Regions from separate parts of the Methylophaga sp. UBA4204 genome, predicted to be linked through region 3. Evidence: riboswitches for the same ligand, from Rfam matches in the RefSeq annotation. Region 3 holds a riboswitch; each other region holds the start of a gene.
The links. A riboswitch is a leader RNA that binds a small molecule or an ion and turns the genes downstream of it on or off. The one in region 3 is predicted to bind cyclic di-GMP.

Region 1 (5,409 bases), on a different contig from region 3:
TTAACATGTAATTGATGACCTACTACCATAAAGGGTGGAGATAAAATGTCGAGTAGCTTTTGGGCGACATGTGCCGCATCGTCAGGTGTATTAATACTGGGGAGCAAAATCAGAAATTCATCACCTCCCACCCGGCCGATGGTATCTTCTTCACGTAATACCCCAAGCAGGCGTGAACCAACCTGCTGTAACAGCAAGTCACCTGCCTGATGACCAAGTGAATCATTGATGGTTTTGAAGCGATCCAAATCCAGAAACAAAACGGCCAATACATCGGCATGACGTGTAGCATGGGTAATCGCATGCCCGAGACGATCCATCGTCAATAAACGGTTTGGTAAAGCGGTTAATGAATCGTGATAGGCAAGATATTCAATATGTGCTTCCTGCTCTTTCCGTTCCGTTATATCCTGGGCAGTGCCGGCAATTCGATACACATCGCCCGCTTCATTCAATATCGGAAAGGCTCTTTGGTGAATATGACGAATGGTGCTATCCGGGCGGATAATGCGAAATTCAATATCGTATTCGCCAGTTATCTTGCCTTGAACAACAGCCTGACTGACATTATTTATATCTTCAGGATGAATCGTTTCCAACCAGGACGACGGCTTATCATAAAGACTTTCACAGCTGCGTCCCCAGATGCTTTGATAGGCTGGACTGATATAAAGCAGATGCCCCATAGCAAGATCGGTCAGCCATACAACTTCTTCAATATTATCGGCAAGTTGCCGGAAACGTTCTTCCTGCTCCCGCAAAGCAATTTCAACCGCTTTTCTTTCAGTGATGTCATGCGTTAGTGCCAGATTGTAGCCAATTCCGCCATACTCAAAATAGTTGGCATTCACCTCGACTGGAATGATCCTGCCGTTTTTTGTTTTATGGCGAGTTTCCAAACGAACGGAACGTTCTTGTTTAAGTTCTTGCCAATGTTCGTTCCAAACCTCCTGAGAGGTATCTGGGTCAACTTCAGGAACGGACATAGCCATTAATTCGTCACGGCTGTATCCCATGGTGTGACAGGTTTCATCGTTGACATATCTGATGCGCCCTTTTCCATCCAGCAGATAAATGCATTCTTTTACCTGATTGATAGCAAAATTTAACAGGGCGATACTTTGATCTGATTTTTTACGCTCTTCGATATCTTCTATCTGCGAAACTAAATACAGCGGCTGGTTGTTTCTTCCTCTGACAATGCTGGTTGTGAGTCTTGCCCAGAAATAGTCCCCATTTTGATGACGATAGCGCTTTTCAATCTGCATATAGGGAATTTGATCAGCAATCAGCCGATCAAGCTCCGCTTGTCCTTTATGCAAATCCTCGGGATGGGTCATTTCCTGATAGGTCATTTGCAGTAGTTCAGTTTCGGAATAGCCGAACATTTCATAAATGGAATGATTGGCTCTTAACCACTGCCCACTCAAGGACAACACCCCCATTCCAATCGCAGCAAATTCAAACGCCTGCCGAAAGCGTTCATCACTCTCACGTTGTTCACGATATATCAGCAAGCTGGTCAAGCCATCAGATAAACGATGACCGATTTCACTGAATAAACGTTTTTCGTCGTTAGTCCACTCTCGCTCATACGAACATTGATGCAAACCAAACACCCAGGGTTTACCGGTTTTTGGATAGATGGCCGTACCGATGATTGAGCGAATATGATGCTCTCTCAGAAATTCGGGTGCATCAGGACTTTCTATAGTGGTAATCAGCGTTACTGGTTCACTGTTGGCCAGATAGGCTTCCAGACCTCGGGCTGCCTCTTCGGTCATCGGGAAATCTGTTCCAGCAGACAGACCACCAGGGTAGTCAGGAGTGGTCTGCTCCATGGGGATATGCCAAGTGGCACTTGCTGGATCACAAGGATATAAAAGCCATGCTCTGTCACATGCAAAACACGACAATATCGCTGCCAGAACATCACTCATCATCTGCTCAAGATCATTGGTGCCCTGAATAGCCCGGTTGACCTGATCCAGACATTCAAGAAACCACAAATGAGACTGATTTTCCTGCTCTGTACGTTTCAGGTCGGTGATATTTTGAAAATAGCCATGCCATACCATTCCGTTTTCTGAATCCGCTTCAGGCATGGCTTTGCAATCCACTAAAACCTTACCTTTCTGAGGGTGTAACACATGCCAACCCAGATTCAGAGGTTGCATCGTTTGAGCTGACTCAGCCATTTTCTGCAGAATAATGCCACGATCATCTGAATCAATGCTCATCCATGCAGACGAGGAATCTTCAATAATTTGTGCTGCGGTAAAACCAAAAATATCAACGATGGAAGCTGTACTGTCGAGAATTGCTATCTGCCGCTCAGACTGCAGACAAAACTTCACTATGGCAACCGGTGAGGTATCGGCTACATAGCTGTTCACGAGAGGCTTTTTGGCTTTGTTTTGGCTGAGGTGGTCATTAGATAGATGGTCAATACCCCGTCTGTTTTTACTTAGCGATTAAGTTGAAATAATTTCAAGGACTTACTGATTCATAACAGGCAATTAAAAATATTTAAACAGAACTGTTAATTGATTTTAACGATCTTAAAATGCCGGGGCATCTTAGGCATATTACCTTTTCATTACAAGGGATAATTCTCACTAAAACCAGGGACTTTTACCTTGGTCGTAATATATTGACTCCAAGGAAAGAAAATAATTTGTCCCGTAGAAATTTAATGCGATTATAGAGATTTATTCTCCAAAAACCTGTGCTCTCCATCTCATCCTCAAGCATGAACTAAAAGCAAGTGGTCTTATGGTTTTTGTGAGCGTTTGATGAGTCAGGTCAGTAGAGTTGTAAAACGTTGGGCGGGAGGTGAGTTTACAAAAACACCTGGATCGTTTTTTTCTGCGAAGCAGACATTTACGATCACATTTTCATAAAGCCAGTAAATATAACCGCCTTCATCCATCCGGTAGCGCCACTGGTACTGACACTGTACCCACCCTTCTTCGAGCGAAGTAAGTAATATCGGTGGTTCATCGGCCTGTAATCGTGGTTTGAACTCCACTGTCTTGACTTTTAAACCAACACGAAAACGATCAATTAAAAAATAATCATCTGTCAGTTGATAGCGAATGCGATTTCCGGAAATATCATCCCCATGCTTATCAAGCAATATTTGCTTATTAGACAAAACAGAAGAGGAGGATTTTAGCGGATAGCGATCAGGTAATCCTGCCCTTGCTTTTTTGTGCGCATCAGAAAGCTGAGATTTATCCCACTGAAAGATAATAATTTGTACAACGAGTTTTTGCATTAATAAGTTACCGGACTAACCGTAAGTGATTTATTAAGTGTATTTGTACCAAAGTACAATTAAAAAACGTCTAAATAAGGATTATTTTGAATCTGTGTCGAACTTTATAAGACACATTTATTTTTAATTTTTGCCAAACTTAATGCGAATTAAGGACGGAAAGTTTCCGGTCTCAAAGTTGAGATTGCTGAACTACAAAAATTGAGGATATATCTATGAAAAACTTAACAAAAATTTTAGCAATATCTGCATTATGTTTTGCTCCAGTTTCCTTTGCTGCAACCATTGATAGCCTATATGATAGCTTTGAAGGTGAAGGTCAGGCGAGTTCTGTCTTAAACTATAACAGCTTCGTTAATTGGGATGTATCAAACGGTACGGTTGATTTGATCAAAAACGGTAATCAATGGGGAATCGTTTGTTCAGTTGGTAGCTTTTGCGTAGATCTGGACGGCTCAACTGGTGACGCAGGAATTTTGTCTTCTAAAAATGGTTTTTCTGCAGGAAAATACAAAGTGAGTTTTGATTTATCTGGTAATCAACGTAATGGTCCTGCTGACCAAGTTTCGGTGTTGTTTGGAGCAGGTGCACTTGTTAATCATCTTCTCTTGGATTGGGATGAAAATTGGCATACCTATAGTTTCCTGGTTGATTTGGTTGATGGGGATAAATTATCTTTTAGAAACTTCGGGGGGGATAATGTTGGAGCGATGCTGGATAACATCCGGGTTTCAGCCGTTCCAATACCAGCAGCAGTTTGGTTATTTGGTTCAGGTTTGATGGGCTTTTTAGCAATGCGTAGAAGAGCGAAAAGCCAGTAATTCTGACGCTTATTTTATCTAAAAAAGCCGTGACAGTTTCTGTCACGGCTTTTTAATTGTTAGCATAAGATGATCAATTGACCAAGCTTTGAATCGGAGCAGGAATACGTCCGCCTAGTCGCACAAAGCGGTTTTCCTGATTCCCCATATTGACAGCCATCACTGGGCCTTCACCCAACAAACCACCAAACCGGACAATATCACCTGCTTTTTTGCCAGGCGCTGGAATCAATCTTGCTGCTGTGGTTTTTTTGTTAATCACACCAATTGCCATTTCATCAGCAATAATCGCGGATAGCATTTCAGCTGAAGTATCTCCAGGTAAAGCCACCATATCCAGGCCAACTGAACAGACTGCCGTCATGGCTTCGAGTTTTTCCAGATTCAAGGTGCCGTTTGCAGCCGACTCAGCAATGGTCAAATCTTCACAAACCGGAATAAACGCACCACTTAAACCACCCACATGTGAGCTGGCAAACGCACCACCTTTTTTCACTGCATCATTGAGCATGGATAAAAATGCGGTACTGCCAGGTGATCCAAAAGCTGGCAAACCGATCGCTTCAAAAATCTCTCCGACACTGTCATTACGATTCGGTGTCGGTGCCAACGACAAGTCGACAATACCAAATGGCAGATTGAGTAATTGTGCCACTTCACGGCCCACCAACTCACCAGCACGTGTCAGTCTGGCTGCTGTTTGTTTAATGACATCCGCCGCACGGCTCAGATCCATATTTTCATCTTCAGCCAAGGCTTTTTCCAAAGCCGCTTTTACTACACCGGGACCACTGACACCAACACTGACAACCGCATCTGCTTCACCGATACCTAAATAAGCACCGGCCATAAACGGTACATCCTGAGGAATATTGGCAAAGACCACTAATTTTGCAGCAGCAAGGCCATCATCGTCTGCAGTGAGTTCTGCAGCCTGTTTGATGATTTGCCCCATCTTGAGAATCGCGTCCATGTTGATACCGGCACGCGTACTGGCCACATTGACGGATGAACAGATTCGTTGCGTTTCCGTCAGCGCCTGTGGAATGGCTTCGATCAAAGCCTGATCGCCCTTACTCATGCCCTTCTCTACCAAAGCAGTAAAACCACCAATAAAATCCACACCCAATTCATGCGCCGCTTTATCAAGCGTTACGGCGACCTCAACTAATTGTTCTGAACTGAAAGGTGCACCGACAACACCGATTGGGCTGATAGAAATCCGTTTATTGGCAACTTCAATACCGTAGCGTCTTTCAATGCGGTTACAGGAAGCCACCAATTGGCCAGCATAACGGGTGATTTTGT
Region 2 (5,409 bases), on a different contig from region 3:
AGTATCGTGCAAATTATTCCAGGGCTTGAAGCCTTTGCTACCTGGATGATGCAACGCAAATTGAAAAAGAAAGGTGTTGCCAGTGTTGCTGAATTACGTGAGATTTGTCTGGAGTCAGATGTTGAATTAATTGCCTGCCAAATGACTGTCGATTTGTTTGATTTTAAAAATTCAGATTTTATCGATGGAATCAGTCATGGAGGCGCTGCCACCTTTCTGGAATTTGCCAGCGAAGCCGATATAACTTTATACATCTGAATAACCGTATTCGGTTTGGAATAGGAACAGCTTTATGCAATTTGTCTGGAAGACTTTTTTAAAAGGTTTGGCGACAGCGTTACCCGTCACCCTGACGCTTTATCTTATTTATTGGTTGGCTGTTACAGCAGAGCGTGCATTACGTCCGATAATGATTGCCATTTTACCCTATGATTTTTATTGGCCAGGGCTTGGGTTATTAGCGGCTATAGGGTTAATTTTTGTGATTGGAATTGCCGTTAATGCCTGGCTGGTCAAACGACTGTTTGATATGGGTGAATCCATCCTGGATCGCATTCCGCTGGTGAAATCGATTCATGGTGCATTACGAGATTTCACGCGTTTTTTCTCTCGCGAGAAACAGCAGGAAAGTCTCAGCAATGCTGTTGCTGTCACCATCGGTGGGGTTCAGCTGATTGGCTTTCTGGTGAAGGATAACGTTAGCCATGTTTTAGGCATGGAGGATCAGGAAAATAATCTGGTCGCCATATACCTGCCAATGAGCTATCAAGTTGGTGGCTATACAATTTGCGTTTCACGAGATCAGGTTCGGTCTTTGGAAATGTCGAATGAAGACACGATGCGCTGGATCCTGACCGCAGGACTTTCAGATAGTGAAACAGAAAGCCATCAACCAAAAATCATTGTTGAAAAATAATTTTTCACAAGGCAACTGGTAAAGAATTGTCATTACTTTCTTAGTTGCGCCGTATCCATTACCCAGTGGGATATTTATTCCTTTCCCAACCTCAACTTTCTGAATCTGATAAACCTAATACAAATCGATAAATTTGTTACAGAAAAAATGAAGGTTCTAAAAGTTGATGGGGAGTATGCGAATGACTATCCCGCTATTATTCATTTCCAGTCAAAAATAATCTATTGATTATTATTGGTGTCCCTGACAGGAGTCGAACCTGTGGCCTTCCCCTTAGGAGGGGGACGCTCTATCCATCTGAGCTACAGGGACATCGGCCGCAATTATATCAGTCAAGCTGATCGGCTTCACTTCGAAACAAACCAATTGGCGGTTGAACGGAAGTTATACAAATAAAAAAGCCGTGATGAAATTAATCATCACGGCTTTCTGAAAGAAATAAAGTTAAGCGACTTTATTTTTTGCTCTTCGACGTAATCCCATGAGTCCAAGCAATGCAGGCGCAAACATGAAAGCGGCGGCAGGGATTGGAACTTCAGAGACTCCGACAACACTATTGTAAGACATGTCCATGTAACGTACTCCAGCTGGGTCGTTATTGTCTCTAAAAGTAATTCCTGCAAAAGCACCCAAGCCGGAGATAGAGTATTTGTTGTACCCTTCCAGCATGCTGATTAGTACTGTGTTGATTAAACTACCACTATTTGAAAATAAATCTGCAGCAACATTGGATCCTGCAACAGAGCTTCCCATCACCCATGAAAAACTGTCGGCATTAAAATCAAACAAAATCGACAATGGGCCCTGAAAACTTGAGGGTGTAAGAAGTGAATTGCCAGAATCACAACCTGTGCAACCTGGATCAAAAGAGACAACTCTTATTGTTCCACTTGGTGTTAGTGATAATGGCCCTGTAGGGGAACCTGAAATTGCTGAGCCAGATGCAGTCTGACCTGTGAAAGTTTGTGAGAAACTTGCCCCATCAGCATCAATAAGGGTGGAAGTGGTAGCCCCACTCAAATCAATGTCGACTGTAGCGGCAAAAGCAGATAAAGAAAATAATGAGAAGATTATCGTAGCTATCATCTTATTCATCGGTGAACTCCTTAAAGTATGCAACCCAGCCCTGATACCTTTACTTAAAAGCACAGCTGTAATTTTCCGTCCAAGGCTCACGCCAAGTTTGGCATAATAAATAGCGTGATTAGATCACTCTTTCGAACTTACACTAAATTTTATTAAAAAGTATTGTACTTTAGTACTAATTAATAAATCTTTGATGTTAATTATTAGAGCTAATAATGTAATCCCAGCCCTATCCTTCTCATTTTGGACAGATAAATGTTCAACGCTCTATCCATCTGAGCTACAGGGACATCGGCCACAATTATAGCAGGGCTATTTTAGACCGACGAATTCTGAAGCATTCTGTCGGGGATTGAGCGGCTAATAAATTAAAAAAGCCCCTCATCAGGGGCTTTTTTATTTCATTTAAAACTCTAAACAAATTTTACCAAAATGCTGATTCGTTTCTTGGTACTCAAATGCTTTGACAATGTCCTTTAAAGCAAAAGTACGATCAATAATTGGTTTTAGCTGATTAACCTCGATAGCTTTAATCATCTCCTGCTGATGGACTCTACTACCAACAAGGACGCCCTGAAGCCTAACCTGTTTCACAAAAGTCTTCACAATATTTATATCGCAAGTCTGTCCAGAAAGAATACCGATTAACGAAATTTGGCCAGCGATACGTACAGCGTTTAGAGACTGCTCCAATGTTTCAGCACCACCAATTTCAACGACGTGGTCAACACCTTTTCCATCATTAAGTTCTCTGGCTAAAAAGCCCCATTTAGGTTCTTTTTTATAATTGATCACATGATCTGCTCCCAGCTCCTTCAACCTAGTGAGTTTTTGATCACTGGATGAAGTGGCAATCACTTTGGCGCCTGCCATTTTGGCAAACTGTAAAGCGAAAATGGATACACCACCAGTCCCTTGAAGAAGAACGGTATCACCTGATTTGAGCTGATTAAAATCGAACAAAGCCCGCCATGCTGTCAAGGCTGCTGTAGTCAACGTCGCAGATTCTGTATGAGACCAACCTGAGGGTGACTTGGTGAAAGCTTCAGCCTTTGCCGTGACATATTCTCTTGCGTAACCATCTACTCCATCGCCAGGAACAGTTGAGAAACCATCAACGACTGGTTCACCGCTTAACCAAGAAGGGAAAAACGTACTCACAACGCTATCACCGACCTTAAATTCGGTCACGTTTGGCCCCACCTCTATTACTTCACCGGCACCATCAGCCATAGGTATTCTTTTCTCTGATGCAGGCCAGAGCCCCTTGACGACCGCATAATCGTGATAATTAAGCGAGTTAGCATGAAGTCTGACCAGAATTTCGCTGTCACCTGGCGAGATTGTTTCTGTTTCTTCTACGCTAACTTTATCAAAGCCACCACCCGCTTCGACGAAAATTGATTTACCTTTCATGTCTGCTCTCTAGTTTGTCTAAACATACAAACTAACATTCAGGTTACAATAGTCAACCAGTTAACTTTTTGTAACCTACAAATAACTATGAGAGAAAACGACCAGACTTGTTATAAACCTTGCCCAGTTGAGAGGGGAATGAGAATTATCGGTAATAAATGGACAGGCTCCATTTTGTGGCACCTGAAAGATCAGCCCATGCGTTTTAATGAAATTGCGAGACAACTTGCCGGGGCCAGTAAAAAAGTCCTGGCAGAGAGGTTGAAGGCAATGGAAGAAAATAAACTGATCACCAGAGATGTGATCTCAAGCAAACCTGTCGCGGTCCAATACAAAATTGCGGCTAGAGGATTGAATGCCCTGACTATACTTGAAGAACTAAAAAACTGGACCCTTGAAAATGATCTTTAGCTAATCGGCTTGAGTACACTCTAATTCATCTGAGCTAAAGGGTCATTGTCGGCAATTATAATCGTCAGGGTTTCAACTATTAGTATTAGGGATTTAGGTATAGCTTTTGAGATTTCCTAATCTGAATTGAAACGTCATTTGCACTAGCGTTAGAGTGTTTGATCACCTGCCTAACGGGTCGGACAAGCATTTGAGCTGAGAACGAATAAACTTTGCGCTGACGCTAACACTATTCTTCGGTATAGAAACATTACTCACTTAAAAAAGAAGCCAGCTCGTCAACATGCGACTGAGTTTCGTTAATCAGTTGACCAATTTGAACCGCTGCTTCATTCGATTTTTTCGAAAGGTTGCGAACTTCATCGGCCACTACCGCAAATCCTCGTCCAGCTTCACCAGCTCTTGCTGCCTCAATGGCTGCATTAAGCGCTAACAGATTAGTTTGATCGGCTACTGCATTTATTGTCTTTACTGTGGCTTGAATTTTACTTAACACATTCGACATAGAAAGATGAGTTTCAGCCACCAGCTTATTTCGAGAAGAGACATTGCTACCAAACACAATGTACTTAGAAATATTGCCGTTTAAATCTGTTATTGCTGAGATTATGCACTCTAAAATTACTTCACCACCTTGATGAGCCAGTTTAATCATCACCGCGGTGGGTTCACCTTTTTCGATCAATTGTTTGCGAGGCTCATCTAAATGATCTTTCAAATTTCCCAGTAAAGACTGCATTTGCACTTCGTCGACAATGTTTAATTGTTCATAAGTAAACTGATTAGCTGAAATGAACTGCCCACTTTGATTAAACTCCATCACCGCCGAATGACTGCTAATAGCATCTTTTTGGTTGATTTGCTCTAAGACCAGACGTTTAATTTCACGTACATCAGAACTCACGCCAACAAACCCAGTATGTTCCCCCTTTTCATTGAAAATTGGGTTCACTGACAACACTATCCAATAGGGCACACCCTCTTTGGTAAAGTTTAAAATCTCTTCATAAAACGGCTCTCGTGCTTTAAGTTTTTGAGAAATCCGCTTAATTGTGTCTGTATCAGTTTGTTCACGCTGTAATAAAACTCCAGGCTTTTTACCTTTTACTTCTGCAAGTGTTAATCCTGAAAGCTTTTCAAAACCGGGATTAACATATTCGACAAACCCATTTTTATCAGTGATCAATACACTTGTACTTGTGTTACTTACTACTTTGGATAACATTTCGAACTGCTTGTAGTCTGCAAGTTGCGTTTGTTTAGATAATAAGAAAGCTGATAACGGGCCGCTATCAGAATCAAGAGTGGAGTGGGTTACTTGATAATAAAAATCATCATTCTCAGATAAGCGAAGTTTTCGATCTGTAATCTTGATGGCGTTTTGCAAAGCCTTCAACAATTGCGGACTATCGAAAACAGAATACATCTCATCAGCATCAACCGAATCTATATTGGATGTGACTAAATTATTGTGATTATCAAAAACAGCATAAATATTTTCACTAAAAGCTAATAGTTGTTGCCAAGCTTGTTCACCTAAGAGTTTCTCAGGTAAAGGTTCAAAAAGATAAAGTGAGCAA
Region 3 (5,409 bases):
TTATTTGTAACAAATTAACAGTATTGTTCAACCGTCACTTGAGAGCTGTTTCTAAGTGGCTTTATTTGTTGGGAACGAAAATGGTTCCTATTTTAAATCGCCAAACTTGTCGTGAGGCAAGGTCGGAAAGCCACGGGTCTTCAGGTATTATTTGAAGATGGCTGGGTTGCATTGCTTAATTTTTCAATTAAAGGAAATTACGATGAAAAATGCGATGCTATTTTGTATAGCTTTATTGTTCTCAGTTAGTGCTAATGCGGCTACATTGAGTTTATCAACTGTCGGATCAAATGGTGCGACTCAAGAAATCAGTTTAAATAACAACAGCACTGTGCTTGCTGGTGGTACTGTTGCTAATTCAGGTTCTTGGCAATCATTGTTTGATGTTACAACTGATGTTGATACTCCTGTAAGAGTTGAGTGGTCATTTAATCCTTCAACAAGCTTGGATTCAGCTCAATTGGCTTTTGGTCTGATTTCTGGCCCTGGTGGTAATTATGTTGGTTTTCCAACTATTTATAATATCACTGGTGACTTTATCTTTACTGCCATTTTGACTGCAGGTTCATATTTTGCAGTAGATATTCTTAATGCCACTTCAGGTATTTTGAAATATGACCTGTCAATCTCTGCAGTACCAGTACCAGCTGCATTGTGGTTGTTTGCACCAGCACTGTTAGGCTTCTTCGGTTTACGCCGTCAAGCACGGAAAACAGTGGTTGCATAACACCAAATGAGTTAACAATATTGTTAGTTTTAAGAAAAGGGAGCTTCGGCTCCCTTTTTTTGCAGTTATGTACTTGATTCAGTTAGCTATTATTCACAGCATGAAGTGGGACAACCAATAGAATATTGTTATAAAGTTCATTAAATATGGATATTGTGAGAAAAAGAAAATCAGCTATAATCAGCCTGAAATATATAATTTTTTTGCAATAAATTTGTCACTAGTACCATAGTACAATTTCAATCATGCAAATGAAGTAGTAGTGTTTAATCATCACCGAGATATTTCTTGGAGATAAAAAGTTCAGAAACAATGTTGTTTCTGTTTTTGTTGCCAAACTTACCGTGAGGTAAGGTCGGAAAGCCACGGATCTTCTGGCTGGATTATGAAGATGGCCGGGTTGCATTGCTTAATTTTTCAATTAAAGGAAATTATTATGAAAAATGCGATGCTATTTTGTATAGCTTTATTGTTCTCAGTTGGTGCTAATGCCGCTACACTGACATTATCAACAGTTGGTTCTTCAGGTGCTACTCAAAGTATTGATCTGAATAACAACAGTACAGTTCTTGCTGGTGGTACTGTTGCTAATTCAGGAGTTTGGGAATCATTGTTTGATGTTCAAACTGATGTTGATACACCGGTGAAAGTTGAGTGGTCATTTAACCCAACTAACAGCTTGAGTAATGCTCAATTGGCCTTTGGTCTGTTGACTGGCCCTGGTGGTGGTTATGTTGGTGCGCCAACTATTTTTAACATCACTGGTGATTTTATCTTTACTGCTATTTTGACAGCGGGATCATTCTTTGGTGTTGATATTTTTAATGCCACATCAGATGTTCTGAAATACGACCTGTCAATTTCTGCAGTACCAGTACCAGCTGCATTATGGTTATTTGCTCCAGCATTGATGGGCTTTTTCGGTTTACGTCGTAAAGCACTGAAAACAGCTGCTGCATAGTAACAAATGAGTTAACAATATTGTTGGTTCAAGGAAAGGGGGCTTCGGCTCCCTTTTCTTTGTGGGGCTCAATATCATCAAAAGACTCTAAAATTTTGCATCTGCGATTTACCTACCTGATTTGAAAAATCCACAAAAACTGTTAGTCTGTAACTGAACTTTCAGGAATATAAGAAAGTCTCAATTTTAGAAACAATTCTGTTTCTATCTTCAATATAAAGCCAAACTTGTCGTGAGGCAGGGTCGGAAAGCTACGGATCTTTAATTGACTAAAGATGGCCGGGCTGCATTGCTTATTTTTTCACTTAGAAGGAAATTGCTATGAAAAAAGCGATGCTATTATGTATAGCCTTTTTATTCTCTGCTGGTGCAAACTCAGCAACTCTTAATTTAACAGCTGAGGGCTCAAATGGGGCATCCCAACAGCAAGTCACCTTAAATAAGAACAATGTTGTTTTAGGTGGTGGTGTTGTTGAAAGCTCCAGATCAAATTGGAGTTCAATGTTTAACGTCACAGCAGATACAAATACTGCGGTTGATGTTGAATGGTCATTTAACCCAGTGAGAAATCTGGTTTCTGCTACTGTAGCAATTTTTGCATTAGATGGTAGTTTTACAGAAACGTACGATATAACGGGCGATTTTACTTTTTCGGCCATATTGTCAGCAGGTAAAACTTACGGTTTGGATATTTTAGATGCTACATCACATGCATTAAAATATGATGTGTCAGTTACCTCATTATCAGAAGTGCCTGTACCAGCCGCATTATTTTTATTCGCTCCCGCCTTATTAGGATTGATTGGCTTGCGTCGTAGAGCCAAGATGACTGCAGGCTGAAACGGTTAGGAGAAATAAAAAGGGAGCTTGAAGCTCCCTTTTTTATATATTTTTTGTCAGAAAAGACTCTGTACAAACTGAATAAAAAACGTTATGGTTAAATTAACTTCCTTAAAAAGCTGGGAAGTTTTCACAATGGAAAGGATTTCTTCTTTCCTATCAATAGCCAAACCTGTTGTGAGGCGGGGGCGGAAAGCCACGGGTCTTACCTTGTAAGATCGCCGGGTTGCATTGCTTAACTTAATCTATAAATCAAACCCCTTAAAGGAGCGACTTATGAAAAAAGCGATGCTTTTCTTTATGACGTTATTTTTCTCAATTAGTGTAAATGCAGCAACCTTAAATTTGACCACCGCCGGATCATCAGGTGCTACGCAAGAAGTTAGCTTAAATAACAACGATGTTGTATTAGGCCACGGAACGGTAGATGAGCCAAACACCAACTGGTCATCATTTTTTGATCTATCTACAGATCAAAATACACCCGTTAAAATTGTATGGTCATTTAATCCAGAAGCAAATCTAAGTTCAGCTACCGTATCGTTATTTGAGATGGGTGGTGCTGTTATCGATCAGTTTAATCTCATCTCAGATTACTCATTTACCGCCACGCTTATGACTGGTATAAACTATGGTTTGGATATCTTTAGTGCTTCTTCTGATGAGCTGAAATATGATGTTTCAGTATCGGCTGTGCCTATTCCAGCAGCGCTTTTTCTCTTCGCACCTGCCTTATTCGGCCTATTGGGACTGCGTTTACGTGCTAAATCAAAAGCGTAAAACTGATTAATTCAATAATAATATCCAGTTAAAATAAGGGAGCAGAAATGCTCCCTTTTTTTATGCTTAAATAACGTGTTATCATCCGAAGCGAAAGTAATTTATAAACATGGAGAAGAATAATGAATAAATTGATAAATGCAGTGTTGCTATTAGCGGCACTTTCGATTGGAACAGTTGTTCATGCTTCAGAACCTTATACACTTAATGCAGGTGACATGTTAAGCATTTCAGTTTGGAATGAAGATGCCCTGCAGAAAGAAGTCGTTATTCTTCCAGATGGTACTATTTCGTTTCCCTTAGCTGGCCAAATAAACGCGAAAGATAAAACGGTAGTTGAAGTAGAAACCGAACTTAAAGAAAAACTTTCAGAATATATCTCGGATCCAGTCGTTAACGTTACCGTAAATCGGGTTTCAGGTAACACTGTACATATTCTAGGTAAAGTCCAGACTCCCGGCTCCTTTGGAATGAGTCAACCGCTTGATGCAATGCAAGCTTTGAGTTTGGCTGGTGGACTTACGACTTATGCGAAAGAAAACGACATTATCATTTTGCGTAGAGATGGAATGAAACAGCAAATCATTCCGGTCTATTACGCAAATATTAAACAAGGCAAATCACTTGAATCTAACGTGCTGCTTGAAAGCGGTGATGTCATTATTATTCCTTAATGAGGAATAATAATTATCGACACCAAAATGGAGTCAGCATGAAAATAAAAATTATTATGTCGGTTTTGGTAGCAAGCATGTTCCAATCCAATATCGCCAGTTCAGCCGAATACATTATTGGTGCCGATTTTTCTCCAACATTCAGTTATGATGACAATGTTCAGTTACAAGAAGATAAAGAGGGCAGTTTTGTTACCAAACTTGCACCGACATTATTACTTTCTCGTTCTGTCGAAAACTCAACAGTCGCACTTAATACCGGTTACAGGGTAGAAAGATATACTAGTTTAAGTGAGCTGGATCGCCAGGATCCTTTTGCCAATTTAACGGGTAGTTATAATACAGAACGCAGTGCTTATGCTTTAACAGCAAGTTATGCTGAAAGAGCTCAACGCTCTATTGCTGATGAAGATACCGGTGATTTTGCGTCTAATGCAACGGTAACATCAAAATCATTGGCACCAAGCTATCAATATCAATTTAATGAACGTGACTTTGCTTATACCAGTTTTAATTATAACGAGCGAACTTATGATACAAGCGGTTTTAGCGATAATGAGACGAGGTCCTTAACAACAGGTTGGCGGCGCAATTTGTCAGAACGTTTGACCGGGGGGCTGGCACTAACTTATGCACAATACGAATCTCAATCAGAATTTATTGAATCAGAATATGACAGCTATAACCTAAGTGTAACCAGTACTTATCTAATGAGTGAACGTTGGTCATTTTCAGGACAAGTAGGATATCGAACATCTGACAGTGAAACGCAATCACTTTTTGGTGGGCCAAGACAAACAGACAGAAGCTCAGGATCGTTATTTGATTTTTCGGCAAATTATATTGGTGAATTAAATACTTTGACATTTTCCTTATCACGTTCACTTAATCCTTCGGGTGAGGGAGTGGTCAATGAAACTGACCGAGTATCCCTTAATTGGAACAGGGATATTGCAGAAACCCTTTCGTTGTCAGTCAATACGTCGTATCAGGAAACGCAGTCTGCTGATGACCTATCTAACACTGATAGAGAATATTTTACCCTTTCGCCAGCGCTCAACTGGCAACTCGAAAGAAACCTTGCCCTTAAGATGGGGTATCAGTATCGCCAGCAAAAAGGCAGCAGTTTTGGTGGGTTCGATACGATTGATGACAAAGTCGACAGTAATATGTTTTTCTTAACGGTAAACTATAACTGGGATGGACTGCGTTTTTCGCGATAACTTTAAGAGTACATAATGGAAGAAGAAGTCAAAAGTCTACGGGATTATCTGGATATTCTGTGGCGACGTAAATACTGGATTGCGATTCCAGCTTTAGCTCTGATGATAGGCACGGTAGTATTCACATACTCACTTCCAGAGAGTTTTAAATCCCAGGGTTTGATTTTGATCGAATCACAGGAAATTCCACAGGATTTGATTCGC

Region 1: it holds a riboswitch for cyclic di-GMP, as region 3 does, so the genes downstream of both, B3182_RS07080 (VPLPA-CTERM sorting domain-containing protein) here and B3182_RS11065 (hypothetical protein) in region 3, are expected to answer to the same signal.
Region 2: it holds a riboswitch for cyclic di-GMP, as region 3 does, so the genes downstream of both, B3182_RS00650 (hypothetical protein) here and B3182_RS11065 (hypothetical protein) in region 3, are expected to answer to the same signal.

Annotation. Positions count from the first base shown of each region.
Region 1 covers NZ_DFTU01000048.1:56,049-61,457, reverse strand. Annotated here, with positions in the region: gene B3182_RS07090 (bifunctional diguanylate cyclase/phosphodiesterase) at 1-2,396, opposite strand, end outside; gene B3182_RS07085 (hypothetical protein) at 2,801-3,280, opposite strand; cyclic di-GMP riboswitch class I at 3,403-3,480, shown strand; gene B3182_RS07080 (VPLPA-CTERM sorting domain-containing protein) at 3,496-4,101, shown strand; gene B3182_RS07075 (PFL family protein) at 4,175-5,409, opposite strand, start outside.
Region 2 covers NZ_DFTU01000005.1:35,896-41,304, reverse strand. Annotated here, with positions in the region: gene dsrE2 (sulfur carrier protein DsrE2) at 1-258, shown strand, start outside; gene B3182_RS00660 (DUF502 domain-containing protein) at 293-916, shown strand; tRNA gene B3182_RS00655 (tRNA-Arg) at 1,152-1,228, opposite strand; gene B3182_RS00650 (hypothetical protein) at 1,361-2,011, opposite strand; cyclic di-GMP riboswitch class I at 2,028-2,114, opposite strand; gene B3182_RS00645 (zinc-dependent alcohol dehydrogenase family protein) at 2,408-3,418, opposite strand; gene B3182_RS00640 (winged helix-turn-helix transcriptional regulator) at 3,557-3,829, shown strand; partial or broken gene B3182_RS00635 (methyl-accepting chemotaxis protein) at 4,152-5,409, opposite strand, start outside.
Region 3 covers NZ_DFTU01000077.1:29,861-35,269, reverse strand. Annotated here, with positions in the region: cyclic di-GMP riboswitch class I at 90-174, shown strand; gene B3182_RS11075 (hypothetical protein) at 203-727, shown strand; cyclic di-GMP riboswitch class I at 1,050-1,135, shown strand; gene B3182_RS11070 (hypothetical protein) at 1,164-1,688, shown strand; cyclic di-GMP riboswitch class I at 1,899-1,980, shown strand; gene B3182_RS11065 (hypothetical protein) at 2,010-2,528, shown strand; cyclic di-GMP riboswitch class I at 2,684-2,762, shown strand; gene B3182_RS11060 (hypothetical protein) at 2,805-3,308, shown strand; gene B3182_RS11055 (polysaccharide biosynthesis/export family protein) at 3,431-3,982, shown strand; gene B3182_RS11050 (OmpG porin family protein) at 4,021-5,205, shown strand; gene B3182_RS11045 (GumC family protein) at 5,221-5,409, shown strand, end outside.